Regions from separate parts of the Allobosea sp. 05T439 genome, predicted to be linked through region 2. Evidence: predicted binding sites of a transcription regulator. Region 2 holds the regulator's gene; each other region holds the start of a gene.
The links. The regulator PhoB, encoded in region 2, activates phosphate uptake and scavenging genes when phosphate is short. The targets are predictions, from matches to a motif close to TGTCATNNANCTGTCAT.
Positions count from the first base shown of each region.

Region 1 (5,246 bases), on a different contig from region 2:
GCTGCGGCACCTCGGGCGGGATTGGCGCTACAAGGGGCCGGTCGAGGGCCTGGCCAGCGTCCGTTCCGTGATCGAGATAGGCGCCGAGTTGGCGCAACTGCGTGCCGAACTCGCGCCGGACGGCGGGATCATGTCCCCATTGCAGCGCGCGCGTGGCCAGTGGCAGTCCGCCCGGCGCCTTGCCGATGCCGAGATCGACCCGGCCCGGTGCGAGTGAGGCGAGGACGTGGAAGTTCTCCGCCACCTTGTAGGGGCTGTAATGCTGGAGAAGGACGCCGCCCGACCCGACCCGAATGCGCGAGGTGCTGGCCAGGATATAGGCCGCCAGCACTTCCGGAGAGGAACTGGCGACGCCCGCCATGCCATGATGCTCGGCGAGCCAGAAACGGTGATAGCCCCAGCGCTCCGCATTCTGAGCAAGTGCGACCGAGCGGGCGAGGGCGATGCTGCCGGTCTCGTCGTCGAAGACGGGGCTCTTTTCGAGCAGGCTGAGGCGATAGGTCATTGGAGCGGCCTTCGTGAATGCAGGTCTGCGTGCGGGTTTGGGGCGGGTGGAATCAGAGCGCCMGCAGGCCGAGCGCCGCCGCGGCCTCGTCCGCCATCCAGCCGAGGCGCTCGTAGTCGCCCCGCCAGTAGACGAGGGCCGCTTCGTCGGCGCCGAATCTGACGGCCCGCACGCGGCCGATGACGATGCTGTGGGAATGGCGCTCGATCAGTTCCTCGACTTCGCAGTCGAGGGAGGCGAGCGTGCCCACCAGGAGTGGGGCGCCGGTTGCGGCGGTGGTCCATTCGGCGTGCCGGAAGCGCTCGACGCCCTTCTCGCCGTTCCGTCCGGCGAAGCGATCCGCGATCTGCTTCTGCGCCGCATTCAGGAAGTTGATGCCGAAGGTGCGATACCGCTGCAGGGTCGGATAGCTCGACGATGTGCGGTTGAGTCCGAACATGACGGTCGGAGGCTCGGCCGAGAGCGAGGCGACCGAGGTCGCCGTGAGGCCGGTCCGATCCTCGCCTGCGCCGGTCGTGATGACACTGACCCCGCCGGCGAGGTGGCGGAAAGCGGCACGGAATGCTGCTGCTTCGTCGCGAATCGTGGGCGAAGCTGTTGGCAAGCGCGTGACGATGCTCATGGGGAATCCTTCAAGCCATGCGGGCGGGTTTGGACGCAGCGATCTCGCAACGGCTGTCGATCAAGCCGTGCGTTCGCCGACCGAGCCGGCCAGCGGCCGAGCCGAAAAGAGGGGTGGTGGGACGTTCCGAGCGGGCCAGAACACTGTCTGACCCAAATCCGAGGCGTCGACGGTGTTCGGCATGGCTCCGCCCCGGCCGAGCTGAGCGGCGTTACCCACGCGGGATCAGGAGGAGCGGGGCGCGGTGCCGTTCAGGCCCGGCACGCAGGAGCGTTCAACATCGATGCGCCCGATCAGACGCAGTTTTATGAATATAAAGTGGAATTCTCTTCGATGTTGATTCAGTCATGAACGTGTCTCCAGCAATCGGGAGCCCACGAATGCATTCGTGGTGCTTTTAGCTTTGGTGACGCGGTGCAAGCTGCTCCAGCAAATCCCGCGATCGACACCGTCGATACTATGATCATTCTGCATCAGGTTGCTTCGGTCAATGAAACGTCTTTTCAAAGATCGCTCTCGAACCGGGATAAACGCCTCTGGACGGCGAGGTGCTCGAAAGGCTTTGCCTCATGCGCTGGACGTACGTGACCTGCGGGGCATCCCGCCTTCGTCAGCGCGCAACTCCGACATTGCTGGCGCACCGGCAGCGCGCTGGGCAGAGACGCAAGGTCACCATTCCAGCTTGGCGAACACTCGCAAGATGGCTGCCCTGGCTTTCATCCAACAGTCATCCCGGCGTCATCCAGGCGACCTAGGCAGGCGGCCTCACAGCTGGATTGCCGAGAATGAAACGCCAGAATGTTCTCCTGATCGTCGTCGACCAATGGCGCGCCGATTTCATACCGCATCTGATGCGGGCCGAGGGGCGCGATCCCTTCCTGAAGACGCCGAATCTCGATCGCCTTTGCGCGGAGGGCGTGACCTTCCGCAACCATGTCACGGCCTGCGTGCCTTGCGGTCCGGCCCGGGCCAGCCTGCTCACCGGCCTCTACCTGATGAACCACCGCGCCGTGCAGAACACGGTGCCGCTCGACCAGCGCCATTTCAATCTCGGCAAGGCGCTGCGCGCCATCGGCTATGATCCTGCGCTGATCGGCTACACCACGACGACGCCCGACCCGCGTGCGACCTCGAAGAACGACCCGCGCTTCCTCGTGCTCGGCGACCTGATGGACGGTTTCCGTTCGGTCGGCGCCTTCGAGCCCAATATGGACGGCTATTTCGGCTGGGTGGCGCAGAACGGCTTCGAACTGCCGGAAAAGCGCGAGGATATCTGGCTGCCGGAGGGCGAGGACTCGGTGCCGGGCGCGACCGACAAGCCGTCGCGCATCCCCAAGGAATTCTCCGACTCGACCTTCTTCACCGAACGCGCGCTGACCTATCTGAAGGGGCGCGCCGGCCGGCCGTTCTTCCTGCATCTCGGCTATTATCGTCCGCATCCGCCCTTCGTTGCGCCGGCGCCCTATCACGCGATGTACCGCCCGGAGGATATGCCCGGGTTGGTGCGGGCGGAATCACCGGAAGCCGAGGCGGCTCAGCATCCGCTGACCAAGTTCTACATCGACTCGATCAAGCGCGGCTCCTTCTTCCACGGCGCAGAAGGCTCGGGCGCGACCTTGGACGAGGCTGAAATCCGCCAGATGCGGGCGACCTATTGCGGCCTGATCACCGAGATCGACGACTGCCTCGGCCGGGTTTTCGCCTATCTCGACGAGACMGGGCAGTGGGACGACACGTTCATCGTCTTCACCAGCGATCATGGCGAGCAGCTCGGCGACCACCACCTGCTCGGCAAGATCGGCTTCAACGACGAGAGCTTCCGCATTCCGTTGGTGGTGAAGGACCCGCGCGGAGCGGATGAGCGTCGCGGTGCGATCGAGGCCTCCTTCACCGAGAGTGTCGACGTGATGCCGACCATTCTCGACTGGCTCGGCGGCGAGGCGCCGCGCGCCTGCGACGGGCGCTCGGTGATGCCGTTCCTCAGCGAGGGACGGCCGGCGGATTGGCGCAGCGAGCTGCACTACGAATACGATTTCCGCGACGTGCACTACTCCCAGCCGGAGCAGGTGCTGGGCCTCCACATGGATCAGTCCAGCCTCTGCGTGATCCAGGACGAGCACTACAAATACGTCCATTTCGCCGCGCTGCCGCCGCTCTTCTTCGACCTCGCCAAGGATCCGCACCAGTTCGTCAATCTGGCCGAGGACCCGGCCTATGACGCCCTGGTGCGCGACTATGCCCAGAAGGCGCTGTCCTGGCGGCTGATCCATGCCGACCGGACCCTGACCCATTTCCGCTCCGGCCCGCGCGGGCTCGAGGAGCGCGCTCCCAACGCCACCCCCTCAGGAGATGAACAATGGTCGGTTCCTTCACGCGTCGCGGCGCAATAGCGCTCGGCGGCTCGGCCCTCATTCTGCCGCGCTTTGCGATCGCGCAGGCCGATAACCGGCCCTCGATCACCATCGCAGTGCAGAAGATCGCCAATTCCAACACGCTCGACGTGCTGCGCGAGCAGTCCAATGTCGGTGAGCGTGTCTTCTTCTCGTCGATCTGGGAGGGGCTGATCGGCCGCAACTGGCTCGGCAATCTCGAGACGGTTCCCGGTCTTGCCACCGAGTGGAAGCGCATCGACGACAAGACCGTCGAGCTCAAGCTGCGCCGCGGCGTGAAGTTCCATAACGGCGATGAGCTGACGGCGGAGGACGTCGCGTTCTCCTTCAGCAAACAGCGCATGTTCGGCGACACGCAGCCGTCGCAAGGCAAGACGATCTCGGTCGACTTCGTCGTGGGTGGTGGCCGCGCCAACAAGGAACTGCCGGCGGAAGTGCCGGCGGTGGCGCGCCGCTCCTGGCCGGCTCTGCTCGGCATCGAGATCGTCGACAAATACACGGTGCGCTTCGTCAACGGCACGCCCGACGTGACGATGGAGGGCCGCATCTCGCGCTATGGCAGCGAGATCATGAATCGTCGCGCCTTCGAAGAGGCGAAGACCTATAGCGACTGGGCGACCAGGCCGGTCACGACAGGCCCCTACCGGATCGCCGAGTATCGCCCGGACGTCTCGCTGTTGCTCGAGGCCCATGACGAGTACTGGGGTGGCCGCCCGCCGCTGAAGTCGATCCGTTTTGTCGAGGTGCCGGAGACGGCGTCCCGCATCAACGGGCTGCTCTCCGGCCAGTACCAGTTCGCCTGCGATATCCCGCCGGACCAGATCTCGCAGATCGAGAAGAATCCCGCCTTCGAGGTACAGGGCGGGACCATCCTCAATCACCGCCTGACGGTGTTCGACAAGAACCATGCGCAGCTGCAAAATCCGCTGGTTCGCCGCGCCATGACACATTCGATCGACCGGCAGGCGATCGTCGAATCGCTTTGGGCCGGCCGTACCGTCGTGCCGAAGGGGCTGCAATGGCCCTATTATGGCGAGATGTACCACGCCGATTGGGCGGTGCCGGCCTTCGATCTGAAGCTGGCGCGCGAGCTGGTCAAGCAGTCCGGCTACAAGGGCGATCCGATCCCCTATCGGCTGCTCAACAACTACTACACCAACCAGACTGCCACGGCGCAGGTCCTGGTCGAGATGTGGAAAGAGGCGGGGCTCAACGTCGAAATCCAGGTCAAGGAGAACTGGCAGCAGATTCTCGAGCGCACGCCGACCCGGGCGGTACGCGACTGGTCGAATTCGGCGCCCTTCAACGATCCCGTCTCCTCGATCGTCGCCCAGCACGGTCCAAACGGCCAGCAGCAGCAGGCCGGCGAATGGCGCAATGACGAGATGAACACGCTCTCGGTCGAACTCGAAACCTCGACCGACCGCGCCCGCCGCAAGGCTGCGTTCCGCCGCATGCTGGAAATCGCGGAGCGCGAGGACCCGGCCTATACGGTGCTGCACCAGAACGCGACCTTCACGGCCAAGCCCAAGGCACTGGCCTGGAAGGCCTCGCCGGCCTTCGCCATGGATTTCCGCGCCGAGAACTGGGGCGGCCGGAGCTGAACGCAGTCTTATCGCGGCGCGCCCCGAAAGGGCGCGCCGTTTTCTGTTTCCGATGACTTCTGGAGGGTTCCTTGACCCATCTGACACGCCGCCATGCGCTTGGCCTCGGCGCGGCCTCGACTGGT
Region 1 is NZ_JBFTKP010000004.1:122,106-127,351, reverse strand. Features, by position in the region: gene AC1DIO_RS06180 (LLM class flavin-dependent oxidoreductase) at 1-505, opposite strand, end outside; gene AC1DIO_RS06175 (flavin reductase family protein) at 558-1,127, opposite strand; gene pehA (phosphoric/sulfuric ester hydrolase PehA) at 1,913-3,517, shown strand; gene AC1DIO_RS06165 (ABC transporter substrate-binding protein) at 3,484-5,121, shown strand; gene AC1DIO_RS06160 (ABC transporter substrate-binding protein) at 5,193-5,246, shown strand, end outside.
Region 1: a site for PhoB is predicted at 1,842-1,858, ahead of pehA (phosphoric/sulfuric ester hydrolase PehA). Genes of this name have one in related genera too.

Region 2 (5,246 bases):
TGCTGACCTTCCTCGGCATCGCCGTGGCGACGCCGGTGGGCGTGCTCGCCGGCACCTACCTTGCCGAATACGGCAAGGGCTCCAAGCTCGCGGACCTGATCCGTTTCATCAACGACATCCTGCTCTCGGCGCCGTCGATCCTGATCGGCCTCTTCGTCTACGTCATCCTGGTCGAGCCATTCCGCGGCTATTCCGGCTGGGCCGGCGGCGTGGCGCTGGGCATCATCGCGATCCCGGTGATCGTGCGCACCACCGAGGACATGCTGCGCCTCGTGCCGAGCTCGTTGCGTGAAGCCGGTGCTGCGCTCGGCGCCCCGCCTTCGGTCGTCATCACCAGCGTGACCTGGCGGGCGGCGAAATCCGGCATGGTCACCGGTATCCTGCTGGCCCTGGCGCGCATCGCCGGCGAGACGGCGCCGCTGATCTTCACTGCGCTGAACAACAATTTCTGGTTCTCGCCCAGCCTCGTCGGCGGCGTCTCCAACCTGCCGGTGACGATCTACCAGTTCGCCTCCGCCCCCTATGAGAACTGGCAGCAACTCGCCTGGGCCGGTTCGCTGATCATCACCGTCTCGATCCTGTGCCTCTCGCTTATCGCCCGCCGTATCGTGCGGGGCGGCAAATGAACGGCCTTAAACCCTCGTCGCGTTCGATCTGAAGGAACAAGTCGATGCTTTCGACGCTGGAACTGAGCCCGCAAGCGCTTGATGCCGAGGCCCCCGTCCGGATCGCGGTCAAGAACCTCGATTTCTACTACGGCGAGCACAAGGCGCTGAAGAACATCAATCTCGACTTCCGGGACCGCCATGTCACGGCCCTGATCGGACCGTCGGGCTGCGGCAAGTCGACCCTGCTGCGCATTTTCAACCGGATCTACTCGCTTTATCCCGAGCAGCGCGCCACCGGCGAGATCCTGCTCGACGGCCGCAACGTCATCAGCAACGATATCGATGTGAACGAGCTGCGCTCGCGCGTCGGCATGGTGTTCCAGAAGCCGACGCCCTTCCCGATGTCGATCTACGACAATGTCGCATTCGGCATCCGCCTCTACGAGAAGCCACCGAAATCCGAGCTCGATGACCGCGTCGAGGGTGCGCTGCGCCGTTCCGCGCTCTGGGACGAGGTCAAGGACAAGCTGAAGACCTCCGGCATGGGCCTGTCCGGCGGCCAGCAGCAGCGCCTCTGCATTGCGCGGACCATTGCCCAGAAGCCGGAAGTCATCCTGTTCGACGAGCCGACCTCGGCGCTCGATCCGATCTCGACCGGCAAGATCGAGGACCTGCTCGAGCAGCTCAAGACCGACTTCACCATCGTCATCGTCACCCACAACATGCAGCAGGCGGCGCGTATCTCGCAGTACACCGCCTTCATGTATCTCGGTGAGGTGATCGAATTCGACGCCACCAACACCATCTTCATGAACCCGCACAAGAAGCAGACGCAGGACTACGTCACCGGCCGCTTCGGCTGAACCGGCGCCCAGCCTTCCAACTGCTTTGCCGACAAAGGATACGCCGCGATGACTGATCACATCGTCCGCTCATATGATGCCGATCTCGAGGGGATCCGCCGCAGCCTGGCCGAGATGGGGGGCATGTCGGAGCGCATGCTCGGCGATTCGACAGTCGCCCTGGTGCGCCGCGACACCGGGCTGGCACAGAAGGTCATCAGCGCCGACCAGCGCCTCGACAATCTGCAGCGCGAGGTAGAGGAGAAGGCGGTGCTCACCATCGCCCGGCGCCAGCCGCTCGCCAACGACCTGCGCGAGCTGATCTCCGCCATCCGCATCGCCGCCGATATCGAGCGTGTCGGCGATCTCGCCAAGAATATCGCCAAGCGCGCGGTCGCCATCTCCGGCCAGTTCCAGCCGCCGTCGCGCGCGGTCGTCGGCCTCGAGCATATGAGCCGCCTGGTTCAGGCCCAGCTCAAGGACGTGCTCGACGCTTACGCCGTCAGCAACGAGCAGAAGGCCATGGAGGTCTGGCGCCGCGACGATGAGATCGACGCGCTCTATACCTCGCTCTTCCGCGAGCTGCTCACCTATATGATGGAAGACCCGCGCAACATCACCTTCTGCACGCATCTCCTGTTCTGCGCCAAGAATGTCGAGCGCATCGGCGACCACACCACCAACATCGCCGAGACGATCCACTATCTCGTCACGGGCGAAGCCTTGGACGCAGCCCGCCCGAAGCTCGACACGACCAATATCCTTCTGGACGCCGCCACCGGTKAGTGACCGGCGCCCGACACCTTTGGGACCGAGTGAGACATGCCTGCACGCATCCTGATCGTTGAGGACGAAGAGCCGCTGACCCTGTTGCTGCGCTACAATCTCGAAGCCGAGGGCTTCGAGGTCGACAGCGTCGCGCGTGGCGACGATGCCGAGCTGCATCTGCGCGATCATACGCCGGACCTCGTGCTGCTCGACTGGATGCTGCCGGGCCTTTCCGGCATCGAGCTCTGCCGGAGGCTGCGGACCCGTCGCGATACCGAGCGGGTGCCGATCATCATGCTCACCGCCCGCGGCGAGGAAACCGAGCGTGTGCGCGGCCTCGCCACCGGGGCCGACGACTATGTCGTCAAGCCGTTCTCGCTGCCCGAGCTGATCGCCCGCATCCAGGCGTTGCTACGCCGCGCCAAGCCGGGTCATGTCGCCGGCCTGTTGGCCGCCGGCGATCTCGAACTCGACCGCACCACCCGCCGTGTCCGCCGCTCAGGCAGCGAGCTGCATCTCGGCCCGACCGAGTTCCGCCTGCTCGAATTCCTGATGCAGGCGCCGGGGCGGGTCTATTCCCGGGCCCAGCTGCTCGACGCGGTCTGGGGCCGCGACGTCTATATCGACGAGCGCACCGTCGACGTCCATGTCGGCCGGCTGCGCAAGGCGATCACTCCTGACAACGCCAAGGACCCGCTGCGGACCGTGCGCGGTGCCGGCTATGCCTTCGACGAGACCTTTGCGCGGAGCTGAGACTTGGATCATCGGGGACTTGGATCATCGGGCCGGATATCGAATCCGCCCGACGATCTAACCGTCTATGGTTGCATCGGCCTTCCCGAAAACCGCAATCCACCTTTCGGGCCGATACCCTCGCGCGGCCCTGCGATAATAATCGCCGCGCCGGCGAGGCAGATCAGCCCACCGATAATGTCCCAGCGGTCGGGGCGAAAGCCTTCCACGGCCCAGAGCCAGGCGAGCGAACTGACGATGTAGACGCCGCCATAGGCGGCATAGGCCCGTCCGGCGGCTTCGCTCTCCGCCAGCGTCAGCAGCCAGGCGAACAGGGCGAGCGAAAACAGTCCGGGTACGAGCCACCAGATGGGCTTGTCGAGCCGGAGCCAGCCCCAGAACGCGAAACAGCCGGCGATTTCGAGAATGGCTGCGCCGAAATAGGCGGCGATGGTCGGCATGGTTCGTCCCTGTCGATGGCCTTCGGGGCGGGATTACCCTTGACCGCAGGGCGCGCTGACGGCAAGCCGGACCGATGCCCACACATCACGTCGCCATTATTGGAGCAGGGCCCTCCGGGCTGATCGCGGCCGAGCGCCTTGCGGCAGCCGGGGACACCGTCACGATCTACGATCGCATGCCCTCGCCGGCCCGCAAATTCCTGCTGGCCGGGCGCGGCGGATTGAACCTTACCCATTCCGAACCGCTCGACAGGTTCCTGCCCCGCTATCGCGATGCGCAAGCCTGGCTGGAGCCGGCCATTCGCGCCTTCCCGCCACAATCCCTGCGCGACTGGGCCGATGCGCTCGGGCAGGACACGTTCGTCGGCAGCAGCGGCCGCGTCTTCCCGCGCGCCATGAAGGCCTCGCCCCTGCTGAGGGCATGGCTGCGCCGGCTCGATGGTCTCGGCGTCGCCTTCGCGCCTGGGCAGCGCTGGACCGGCTGGAGCGAAGCGGGAGCTCTGACGTTCCGGAGCCGCGATGGCGCCGATGTCGAGGCGCGGCCCGACGCGACGCTGCTCGCGCTCGGCGGTGCGAGCTGGCCACGGCTGGGTTCGGATGGTGGCTGGGCACCCTTGTTGGCGGCGCGCGGCGTTGCGATCGCGCCGCTGCGCCCGGCCAATGGCGGTTTCACGGTCGATTGGTCCCAGACCATGCGAGAGCGTTTTGCCGGAGTACCGTTGAAGCGCATCGTCCTGAGCTTCGGCGGCCAATCCGTGCCCGGCGAGGCGATGATCGATGCGACGGGTCTGGAAGGCGGCGCGGTCTATGCACTCTCTGCCCCGATTCGCGAGACGATCCTGCGCGAGGGCAGGGCGGTCATCACCATCGATCTGCGGCCCGATCACGAGGCGGCACTGCTGGTCCAGCGCCTCGCGCATCGTCGCAAGGGCGTGACGCTGAGCAATCATCTGCGCAAGGCTGCAGGTCTTGCTCCATCCGCGATTGCGCTGCTGCGCGAAGCGGCGAAGGGGCCACTCCCCGAAGACGCGGAGAGGCTGGCCGCACTGATCAAGGCCGCGCCTCTGGTGCTCACCGGTCTCAGACCGATCGAGCGGGCGATCTCCACCGCCGGTGGCGTCGCCGCGGCCGAGGTCGAGGAAGGCTTCATGCTGAAACGCTTGCCCGGTACCTTTGTCGCAGGCGAGATGCTGGATTGGGAGGCGCCGACCGGCGGCTATCTGCTGCAGGCCTGTTTCGCGACCGGAGTCGCAGCTGCAGCAGGGATTCAGGCCTGGCTCGCGGATAGCTGAACGATCGCCTCAGGAGATCGCGATGATCTCGACCGCCTCAGTGCCGATGCTGACGCTCTCGCCAATGCCCTTGCCCATCAGCGCGCTCGCCAACGGCGCGACATAGGGCAGCGTTCCGTGTGCCGGATCGGCCTCGTCCTCGCCGACCAGCCGCCAGTTCTGCTCGCGCCCATCGGCCCGGCGGATCGTCACTGTCGAGCCGAAGCGGACGATGTCGTGCCTTTCCTGCGCAGGGGCCAGCTTGGCGCTGGCGCGCCGCGCCGCCCAGTAGCGGAACTCGCGCCGCGTCTGAGCGATCTCGGTGCGGTCGCCTCCGGCCAGCGCCGCCGCGTGTTCGTCATGCCAGCGCGCCAGCTGGGCCTCGATCTGTGCGAGCCCCTCAGGCGTCACGAGGTTCGGGTGAGGCGAGACTGGCCGGTCCGGCAGCTCGTCCAGGGTCCCTCTTTCCTCGGCTTCCTTGACGAAGGCGCGAGTCATTCTGGCCTCCTCCTATTGATCTCGGCACATCCGGCGAACCGGACCACAGCTTTCAGTGTTACGTCC
Region 2 is NZ_JBFTKP010000008.1:130,122-135,367, reverse strand. Features, by position in the region: gene pstA (phosphate ABC transporter permease PstA) at 1-626, shown strand, start outside; gene pstB (phosphate ABC transporter ATP-binding protein PstB) at 671-1,471, shown strand; gene phoU (phosphate signaling complex protein PhoU) at 1,520-2,239, shown strand; gene phoB (phosphate regulon transcriptional regulator PhoB) at 2,273-2,971, shown strand; gene AC1DIO_RS11755 (YnfA family protein) at 3,037-3,411, opposite strand; gene AC1DIO_RS11750 (TIGR03862 family flavoprotein) at 3,486-4,703, shown strand; gene greA (transcription elongation factor GreA) at 4,713-5,180, opposite strand.

Region 3 (5,246 bases), on a different contig from region 2:
ACGACGCCACGCGGTGCGTCAAAGCCCGAGATCACGCCGAGAGCCGACAAATAGGCTTCACGCCCCCCGGAGATCAGCTCGATCGGCTGGCCGATCGCCCGCTCGGCAAGCGCAATGAACGCAGGTCCATTGGCGGCGTCGCGTGCCGCAGCCGTCGCGATGACCCGGATATCGCGGACATGCATCGCCTCGCAGAGAATGCGGAAGCGCACGAGCGCGCCAAGCGCCTTCTCGATGGCGTCATCGGCAAGCCGCCCGGTTGTCGCGACCTGACGGCCGAGGCCGGCCATCTCCTTCTCGTTGAAGACCTGCGCCGGCGAACGCGACAGCATCTCGTAGACGACGAGACGCACCGAGTTCGAGCCGATATCGACGATGGCGAGCGTCTCGCCGAGGCTCAGCCGCCCCGGGATCAACGCCGGGTCAAGCCTTTCTGCCGGTCCGGCGCGCAAGGCTGCGGGGGCTTGAATTGGAGAGCGATTTTCCACGTCCGGACAAACTCGGATTGGTCATGAAATATTTGTGGGCGTTGAACGACTCGTCGCTCGGCGGCGGGACAATGCGTCTTGAGCCACCATCGGGCAAGATGGTCCAGCTTTGCTCGTTGTCGAGGAAATTCGCCAGCATGATCTGCTCCAGCAATTGCTGGTGCACCGTCGGATTCTGGATCGGGGTTAATGCCTCGACGCGCCGATCGAGATTCCGCGGCATCAGATCGGCCGAGGAAATATAGAGCTTGGCCTTGGCCGAGGGCAGGCCGAAGCCGGCGCCGAAGGCATAGATCCGGGTGTGCTCGAGGAAGCGTCCGACAATCGACTTGACCCGGATGTTCTCCGACAGCCCCGGAATTCCGGGTCTCAGGCAGCAGATGCCGCGCACGACGAAGTCGATCTCCACACCGGCCTGGCTCGCATCATAGAGCGCGTCGATGATCTCGGGGTCGACCAGCGAGTTGCACTTGCCCCAGATCGCACCCTTGCGGCCTGCCTTCACATGGGCAATCTCCTCGGCGATGTCGGACAGCAGGCGCTGTTTCAGCCCCACCGGTGAGACGGACATCTGCTCCAGCTCGGCCGGCTCCGCATAGCCGGTGATGAAGTTGAAGACGCGCGCGACGTCCTGCCCCATCACCGGATCGGCGGTGAAGAAGGAGACGTCGGTGTAGATGCGCGCCGTGATCGGGTGATAATTGCCGGTCGCGATATGGCAGTAGCTGACGAGTTGGCCGGCCTCGCGCCGCACCACCATCGAGAGCTTGGCGTGGGTCTTCAGCTCGATGAAGCCATAGACGACCTGCACGCCCGCGCGCTCCAGATCCTTGGCCCAGCGAATATTCGCCTCCTCGTCGAAGCGCGCCTTGAGCTCGACCAGGGCCGTCACCGACTTGCCCGCCTCGGCAGCCTCGGCCAGCGCCCTGACGATCGGCGAGTTCGATGAGGTGCGGTAGAGCGTCTGCTTGATGGCGACGACGTTGGGGTCATGCGCCGCCTGCTGCAGGAACTGCACGACGACGTCGAAGCTTTCATAGGGGTGGTGGACGAGCAGGTCCTTCTGGCGGATCGCGGCGAAGCAATCGCCGCCATGCTCGCGAATGCGCTCGGGGAAGCGGGCGTTGTACGGCTTGAACTTGAGGTCCGGCCGGTCGACGCCGACCAGCTGCGAGAGCTCGTTCAGCCCGATCATACCATCGACCTGGACGATCTCGTCGGGATCGACCTTCAGTTCGCGCACGATCAGCCGGTGCAGATGCGGCGGCATGCCGTCGCTGACCTCGAGACGGATGACGACGCCACGGCGGCGCTGCTTCAGCATCGTCTCGAAGACGCGGACCAGATCCTCGGCCTCCTCCTCGATATCGAGGTCGGAGTCGCGAATGACGCGAAACGAGCCGGTTCCCTTGACGTCGTAGCCAGGGAAGAGCTTGCCGATGAAGAGCGAGACGGTGTCTTCCAGCGTGATGAAGCGGTGCACGCCGTCGCGTGCCAGATCGGGCAGCTCGATGAAGCGGTCGATCTTCCCGGGAACCCGGATCAGCGCGTCGAGCTGCCGGCCATCGCTGATCCGCTCCAGCGCCAGCGCCAGCGTGAAGCCAAGGTTGGGGATGAAGGGAAAGGGATGCGCCGGGTCGATCGCCAATGGCGTCAGCACGGGGAAGAMGAGATGGAGGAAGTGGTCCTCGAGCCAGGTGCGGTGCTGCGCACCGATGTCCTTCGGCCCCAGCAGCACGATCCGATTATCGTCCAGCTCGCGCTTGAGTTCGACCCAGCGCGCCTGCTGGTCGGCGGTAAGATCGGCCGTCGCCTTGGCGATTTCGATCAGCTGCTCGGCCGGGGTCAATCCATCCTGGCTGGGCGTGACGACACCCGCCTTGAGCTGCTCGCGCAGGCCCGAGACGCGGACCATGAAGAACTCGTCGAGATTATTGGCAGAGATCGAGAGGAAGCGGAGCTGCTCCAGCAGAGGATGGTTGCGGTTCGACGCCTCCTCCATCACCCGACGGTTGAACTGCAGCCAGGACAGCTCGCGATTGACGAAGCGGGCCGGCGAATGGCGCAGACCGATGGGACCGACCTGAGGCGCGATGTCCGCGGCCTTCACGTTTGTCGGTTCGATATTCATGAGTTTCGCCCTCGTCTCGAACGCAAGCCGGGCCGAGATCGCCCGCCTGTCAAACTTGAAGCCATCCTAGCGTGACGCTTCGATGACGGGCGAGTGCTATTCCTGCGTTGCCTCGAACCAATTGCCTTCCCACGTGGTTTCCTTGCCATGCTGCGGCGAGTGGCCTACTTGCGCGGCGCCGGCTCGTCCTGTTTGGTGCCGCTGGACATGCGGCCCGTGCCGCACCGAAGCGGCGAATCCGCGCGAACCCCACAGAGAGCATTCTTGAGCGACAGCACTGCCCCTCATGATGATGGCGACATCGTCTACCCATCCGCCGTTCCCTTCGTGCTGGCGCATCTCGCCTGTTTCGGGGCGCTCTGGAGCGGTGTGACCTGKACCTCGGTCTGGCTCGCGATCGGGCTGTACTGGTTGCGGATGTTCGCGGTCACCGGTGGCTATCACCGCTATTTCTCACATCGCTCCTACAAGACCAGCCGCTTCGGGCAGTTCCTGCTCGCGCTGCTGGCCCAATCGACGGCGCAGAAGAGCGTGCTCTGGTGGGCCTCCAAGCACCGTCACCATCATCGCTATGCCGATACCGAGCATGACGTGCATTCGCCGGTCATGACATCCTTCGCCTATTCGCATGTCGGCTGGATCTTCAGCCGCGATCACAGCACCTTCGACGATTCAACGATTCAGGACCTGACGAAGTTCCCCGAATTGCGCCTTTTGCACCGTTTCGAGCTGGCGCCCGCGATCCTGCTTGCCGGCCTCTGCTTCGCGATCGGCGGCTGGGCCGGCCTGATCGTTGGCTTCTTCTGGTCGACGGTTGCGGTCTATCACGCGACATTCTGCATCAACTCGCTCGCGCATGTGCATGGCGACAAGGACTATGTGACCGGCGACGAGAGCCGCAACAACTGGTGGCTGGCGATCATCACCATGGGCGAAGGCTGGCACAACAACCACCACGCCTATCAGTACAGCGTGCGTCAGGGCTTCCGCTGGTGGCAGTGGGACCCGACCTATTACGTGATCCTCGGTCTCTCGAAGATCGGCGCGGTCTGGGACCTGAAGGCGCCGCCGCAGGCCGTCGTCGATCGTTCGCAGGCCCTGCCGCCGCGCGTCATCGAACGCTCTGCCGAGCGGCTTGCGGCTTCGGTGCCGCTGGACCGCGTCGTCAGCGCCTTCCGGGAAGCCTATGCGGCGAGCCCTGCCCTGTCGGAGCTGCATCTGCCGACGATGACGCTCGCCGATTTGCGCGAAGCGCTCGCCGAACTGCAGCAACGTGCGGGTGACCGGCTGGCCGAAATGCAGCAGCAGGCCCAGGACGCCGTTGCGCAATGGCATCTGCCGGTCCTGCCGAGCCGCGAGGAGCTCAGCGAGAAGGCGGCCGCGATGTTCGTGCGGACGCCCTCGCTCGACGCGATCGCAGCCCGTGCGCATGAACTTCTGATCGAGGCCATGCATGCACGCCTCGTTGGGCCGTCGGCCAAGTCGGCTTCGGAAGGCGCGGCCTGAACGTTCGATTCAGGACGCGTCCGCAGCCCGGACATAGACKAACGCCTCGGTCCCGGATCTGAGCCACACCGCAATCCGGCGCTAATCCGAGACCTCGTAGGAATCGGCCGCGGCGAGCTCCGCGGCTGTGATGTTGAAGACGGTTCCGGCCACTTCGTCGGCAGGATTGCCGGACCGGGTCACGATCGGATGATGCGTCTCGCGGCTGGTGGCGATCACCTCCGGATCGGTGATCTCGACCATTGTGCGGGCGAAGCCGACAAGGGCGTCGTCACGGCCTTCGAGCTCTCGGCCGAATGTGGCGAGCTGGACGTTCCTCTGGCGCAATGTGCCGTAGGAAAACAGCCGGATCTCACGTCCGTCGGCCATACCGCTCTCCTTCCAACCTGCCTGGCTGCGCTGCCTGTTCAGTTCGCATCATCCGGAAAGAGGTCCGCCAGGACCTCGCCGGCCAGGGCGCGCGTGACGCGCCGCCCGCGTTCCAGCGAAAGCCTGTCGAGCGCGTCGACCAGTGCACGCGCCGCGGCAAACGAGCGCTCCATCCGCAGCGTCAGCGCTTCGATGATGCCGGCATCGACGATGAGCTGCCGGTCGATGAAGAGCTTGACCAGCAGCGCCCGCAGCAGCGCATCGTCCGGCGGCGCGATCGTCGCATGGGGCGCCAGCCGCAGGCGCGACAACAGGTCGGGAATACGTACGCCCCATTGATCGGGAGCTGCGCGTGCGGTCAGCAGCAGCGAGCCGCGCTTCGCCTTGATCGCGTTCAAGAGGTGGAACAGGGCGGCTTCGTCGCGAGGCCGTCTGTCGCAATCCTCGACGACGAGCGCCCCTCCGGAGATCAGGTGCGGCACGTTCTCCTCGGTCACCTCGGAGACGGGCATGACCCAGGCATGGGCCGCCTTGGCCCAGATCGCCGCKAGATGGGTCTTTCCCGCCCCTTCCGGGCCAACCAGGCGCAGCCAGGCCTCGGGCCAGTGCGGCCAGGCCTCGATCATCCCATAGGCGGCTTCGTTGGACGGGCCGATCAGGAAATCCTCGACGCCGTGGCGGCTGTCGACGGGCAGGTCGAAGGCGAGCTGACGCGGGCGGCTTGTATGGTCAGACATCGGCTCCGAGACGCT
Region 3 is NZ_JBFTKP010000036.1:43,389-48,634, reverse strand. Features, by position in the region: gene ppx (exopolyphosphatase) at 1-416, opposite strand, end outside; gene AC1DIO_RS28145 (RNA degradosome polyphosphate kinase) at 424-2,619, opposite strand; gene AC1DIO_RS28140 (acyl-CoA desaturase) at 2,884-4,125, shown strand; gene AC1DIO_RS28135 (gamma-glutamylcyclotransferase family protein) at 4,207-4,494, opposite strand; gene AC1DIO_RS28130 (P-loop NTPase family protein) at 4,533-5,231, opposite strand; gene AC1DIO_RS28125 (AI-2E family transporter) at 5,224-5,246, opposite strand, start outside.
Region 3: a site for PhoB is predicted at 2,691-2,707, ahead of AC1DIO_RS28145 (RNA degradosome polyphosphate kinase). Genes of this name have one in related genera too.

Region 4 (4,451 bases), on a different contig from region 2:
CCCGCCCTCGACCTTGCCGCCGAGCTGATGCGCCATGGTCTGCTGACCATAGCAGATGCCGAGAAGCGGCAGGCCCGCCGAGAAGACTTCCTGGGGCGCACGCGGCGAATTTTCATCCGGCACCGAGGCCGGCCCGCCGGAAAAGATGACACCCTTCGGCTTCATCCGCTGAAAGGCCTCGGAGGCCGACTGGAACGGCGCGATCTCGCAATAGACGCCGATCTCGCGTACGCGACGCGCGATCAGCTGCGTGACCTGGCTACCGAAATCGATGATGAGGATGGAGTCGTGGGGCTTGCTCGTCATCGCGCCCGGTTACGCCATCACGCGCGCAGGCGCAACGGCGCAAGCGCGCCTCAGGCCTCGCGCCTGACGCAAGCCAGATAGAATCCGTCCGTCCCGGTGCGCTGCGGCGACAATTGCAGGCCAAGCGCGGTCGAGAACCGCGCGAGCAAAGCAAAGTCGCCTTCCCTCGACGACAGGATCTCCTGGCTCGGCACGAGGGTGAAGCCGGGGTGGCGCTGCAGGAACCCTGAAACGGCCCCGTCATTCTCATCCGGAAGCACCGAGCAGGTGACATAGGCAATACGACCGCCGGGTTTCACCAGGCGGGCTGCGCGCGCCAGCACCTCGGCCTGGTCCTTGATCCGCTCGGCGAGCGCGCCCGGTCTGACGCGCCATTTTGCGTCGGGATTACGCCGCCAGGTGCCGGAACCGGTGCAGGGCGCATCGACCAGGACGAGATCGGCCTCGCCAATGACTTCGCTGAGGGATTCATGGCCGCGGCTGCGCGGGACGCGGATCTGGACGATACTGGCGCCCGAGCGCGCCAGACGCTCATGCAGTGGCGCCAGACGACGGCTATCGAGATCGGTCGCGAACAGGCGACCCTGATTCTGCATCTGGGCAGCGAGAGCCAACGTCTTGCCTCCGGCGCCGGCGCAGAGGTCGACCACGGTCTCGCCGTGCTTGGCGCCGGCCAGTAGCGAGACGAGCTGCGAGCCCTCGTCCTGGATCTCGAAGGCGCCCTCGAAGAAGCTCGGCTCGCTCTGCAGCGAAGGGCCGCGCCCATCCGCCCCCGGCAGGAAGCGGATCGCATCAGGGGACCATGCCCCCGCCTCCGCTCCAAGATGAGCGAGTTCCGCCAACACTTTGGCCTGATTCGACTTAAGGCGATTGACGCGGATATCGATCGGCGCACGATCGGCCAGTGCGGCGCCTTCCGACACGGCCTGCTCGCCAAAGCTCGCTGAGAAAGCAGGCCAAAGCCACTCAGGCACATCGGCGCGGACCCAGCCCGGTGCGTCGTCGAGATCGAAGGTGATCAGCCGGGTCGCCTCCTCGCGCGTCAGCGGCGCGGGCGCGTGGTTCTCGCCCGAGCACAGTTCGGCGATCTCTTCCATCCGGAGTTCGCGCAGGCCGGCGAGCATGCCGAGAACCATCGCGCGCGAGGTCTCCTCGCCCATGGCGAAGGCCGAGGAGGAGCGGCGGCGGAGCGCGTCATAGACCAGGGTCGCAATTGCGGCACGATCCTTCGACCCGGCAAAGCGCCGCGACAGACCCCAATCCTTCAGGGCGTCGGATGCCGGCCGGCGACGCTGTATGATATCGTCCAGCACCTCGATGGCGGCGCTGATGCGGGCGGCAGGGGTCATTGCGTCGTTCCGTCTGGTGCCGGCGTGTGCGGCATAATCTCGGCGCTGTGGTGTCATATAGACGAGGCAGGGGCAACAACGTCTCGACCGGATACTTGAGGCGAAGGCATGTCCCGGACATTCCGTCCCGGTTGAGCAGACGTTCTGCTCCGCCGCTCACGGGCGCTCATGACCGGGCCACCACTCCGGCCGATCTTGCGGCACTCTCCCCGAATGCCGCAATCCGCATGGCGAGCCGGGCTTCCCGGGCTTACGGTCCTCATCGCAGGATGATCCGGCAACCGAGGCTGGTTGCGCTTGCTGCGTCCAGCTTGAAAATCGACGTATTACCATGTGAAGCCGTCTGCTTGACGAAGCGTCGTCGTCAGCGGCACACCGGGGGCGATCGCTCCGATCAAGTGGAAACCACGCCATGCAGCGCTTTTGCCGAATCACGCTTGCCGGTCTTCTTGCCCTGGCCCTCACGGCCTGCGCCACAACAGCGCCGCCAGACCTGACGCCGCCCCCGCAGAAGCGCCTCGACGCCAAGACGACGCTCGAAAACAAGCGCTGAGCCCGCAGCCGATCACAAGCGTCGCTCTGGCTTGGCCGGGCGACGCTTCTGCCGGGCCTCTCGATCGTCGTCCGTCAGGACGCGCCACGATACAGACCGGACGGGCAGCGCCCCCGCGCCTCGCCACAAAGTTGTCCTTGCGGCACAAGACCACTTCACGGAGCTGTCATATCGTCTGATCATGGTCGCGCGCTCTTGCCGCGATCAGGGAACAGATCCGATGAAACAGACGCTACTTTCGGCCACGTTGCTGGCCGCCCTTGCCTGCGGCGGCGTTGCTGCCACATCGCCCGCCTTCGCCCACCCCGTGCCGACCCTCGATGGGAAGAAGCCCCTCATCGTCGGTCACCGCGGCGCCAGCGGCCACAGGCCCGAGCACACGCTCGAATCCTACAAGCTGGCGATCGAACAGGGCGCCGATTTCATCGAGCCGGATCTTGTCGCGACCAAGGACGGCGTACTCGTCGCACGGCACGAGCCGATGCTGAGCGGCACCACGGACGTTTCGGAGCGACCGGAATTCGCTGCTCGCAAGACTGTCAGGAAGGTCGACGGTGTCGACACCAATGACTGGTTCGCCGGGGATTTCACCCTCGCGGAGATCAAGACGCTGCGCGCCAAGCAGGCGATGCCCGATCGCGACCAGTCGCATAATGGCAAGTTCCCGATCCCGACGCTGCAGGAGATCATCGATCTCGCCAAGGCCGAAAGCACCCGGACCGGCCGCACCATCGGCATCTATCCCGAGACCAAGCACCCGATCTTTCATGCCGCGATCGGGCTGCCGCTCGAGGACCGCCTGCTCGATCAGTTGAAGGCGGCCGGCTGGACCGAAAAGTCCTCGCCCGTGATCATCCAGAGCTTCGAGACGGCCAATCTCAAATATCTGCGCGGCAAGACGCAACTGCGCCTCGTCCAGCTCGTCGATGCCGATGACGTCGACAAGGATGGCGGCATCGTGCTGGCCGCGCCCTTCGACAAGCCCTACGATTTCGTCGTCACCGGCGACAAGCGCACCTTCAAGGACCTGGTCACGGCCGACGGGCTGAAGGAGATCAAGACCTATGCCGACGGCGTCGGACCGTGGAAGCCCTATATCCTCGCCGGCAAGCAGACGATCGGCGAGGACGGCAAGCCGAAGGATCTGAACGGCGACGGCAAGATCGACGAGCAGGATCGGGTGCTGATCGCGCCGACCAATGTCGTCAAGGACGCGCATGCGGCCGGACTCTTCGTCCATACCTGGACGTTCCGCAGCGAGCCGAAGCGGCTAACCTCGAATTTCAAGAGCGATCCCGCTGCCGAGTACAAGGCCTTCTTCGATCTCGGCATCGACGGGCTGTTCTCGGACTTCCCCGATGCCGCCGTGAAGGCCCGCGACGCCAAATAAGCCAGCCCCAACGATCAGCAGCCCGCCCCGGATCACCAGGGCGGGCTTTCTCTTGCACATTTCAGCGGGAGATCAATCGCAGACCCGCGTCGTCCGCCTGATCTCGCCACGCGGCGTTTCCTCGATGGTCCTCACGGTGCGGCAATCGCCGCGCCAGCTGCTGCGCTCCCAGCGGGCGCGATCGCGCATGCGCTCTTCGCGGCGGATTTCGCGGTCGATGGCGCGCTCGCGCGGCGAGCGTGGATCGACCGAGACGCCGCCCGGTCCAATGTTGATCGACTGGGCATAGGCGCCGCTCGTCGCAAGCAGGACAGCAGTCATCGTCGGAATGATGAATCTMATGATGCGTTCCTCCATTCTGCAGGCAAGAACGGGGTACATCCCGAATTGTTCCGGAATTTGATCGCGCCGATAGTGGAGAGATACGGGGGGCTATCTCTATCTATGCCTGTTGGATCAATCGCCATGGCAGCGTCCACTATGGCAGACGACGCTCGGTCCTCGCTCTAACCTTGACGCAGTTGCGGCGCGCCGAGGGTTCGGCGCGCCGCATGGTTCAAGTCTTGCCCGGCCTCAGTGCAGGATCTGGCTGAGGAAGAGCTTGGTGCGTTCGTGCTGCGGGTTCTTGAAGAACTCGTTGGGCTCGTTCATCTCAACGACCTGGCCGGCATCCATGAAGATGACGCGGTCGGCGACCTGGCGCGCAAAGCCCATCTCATGGGTGACGCAGAGCATGGTCATGCCCTCCTCGGCCAGGCTCACCATGGTGTCGAGCACCTCCTTGACCATCTCGGGGTCGAGCGCCGAGGTCGGCTCGTCGAACAGCATGATCTTCGGGCTCATGCAGAGCGAG
Region 4 is NZ_JBFTKP010000012.1:156-4,606, reverse strand. Features, by position in the region: gene guaA (glutamine-hydrolyzing GMP synthase) at 1-306, opposite strand, end outside; gene AC1DIO_RS15565 (RsmB/NOP family class I SAM-dependent RNA methyltransferase) at 357-1,655, opposite strand; gene AC1DIO_RS15560 (hypothetical protein) at 2,068-2,208, shown strand; gene AC1DIO_RS15555 (glycerophosphodiester phosphodiesterase) at 2,429-3,598, shown strand; gene AC1DIO_RS15550 (hypothetical protein) at 3,671-3,979, opposite strand; partial or broken gene AC1DIO_RS15545 (amino acid ABC transporter ATP-binding protein) at 4,172-4,451, opposite strand, start outside.
Region 4: a site for PhoB is predicted at 2,362-2,378, ahead of AC1DIO_RS15555 (glycerophosphodiester phosphodiesterase). Genes of this name have one in related genera too.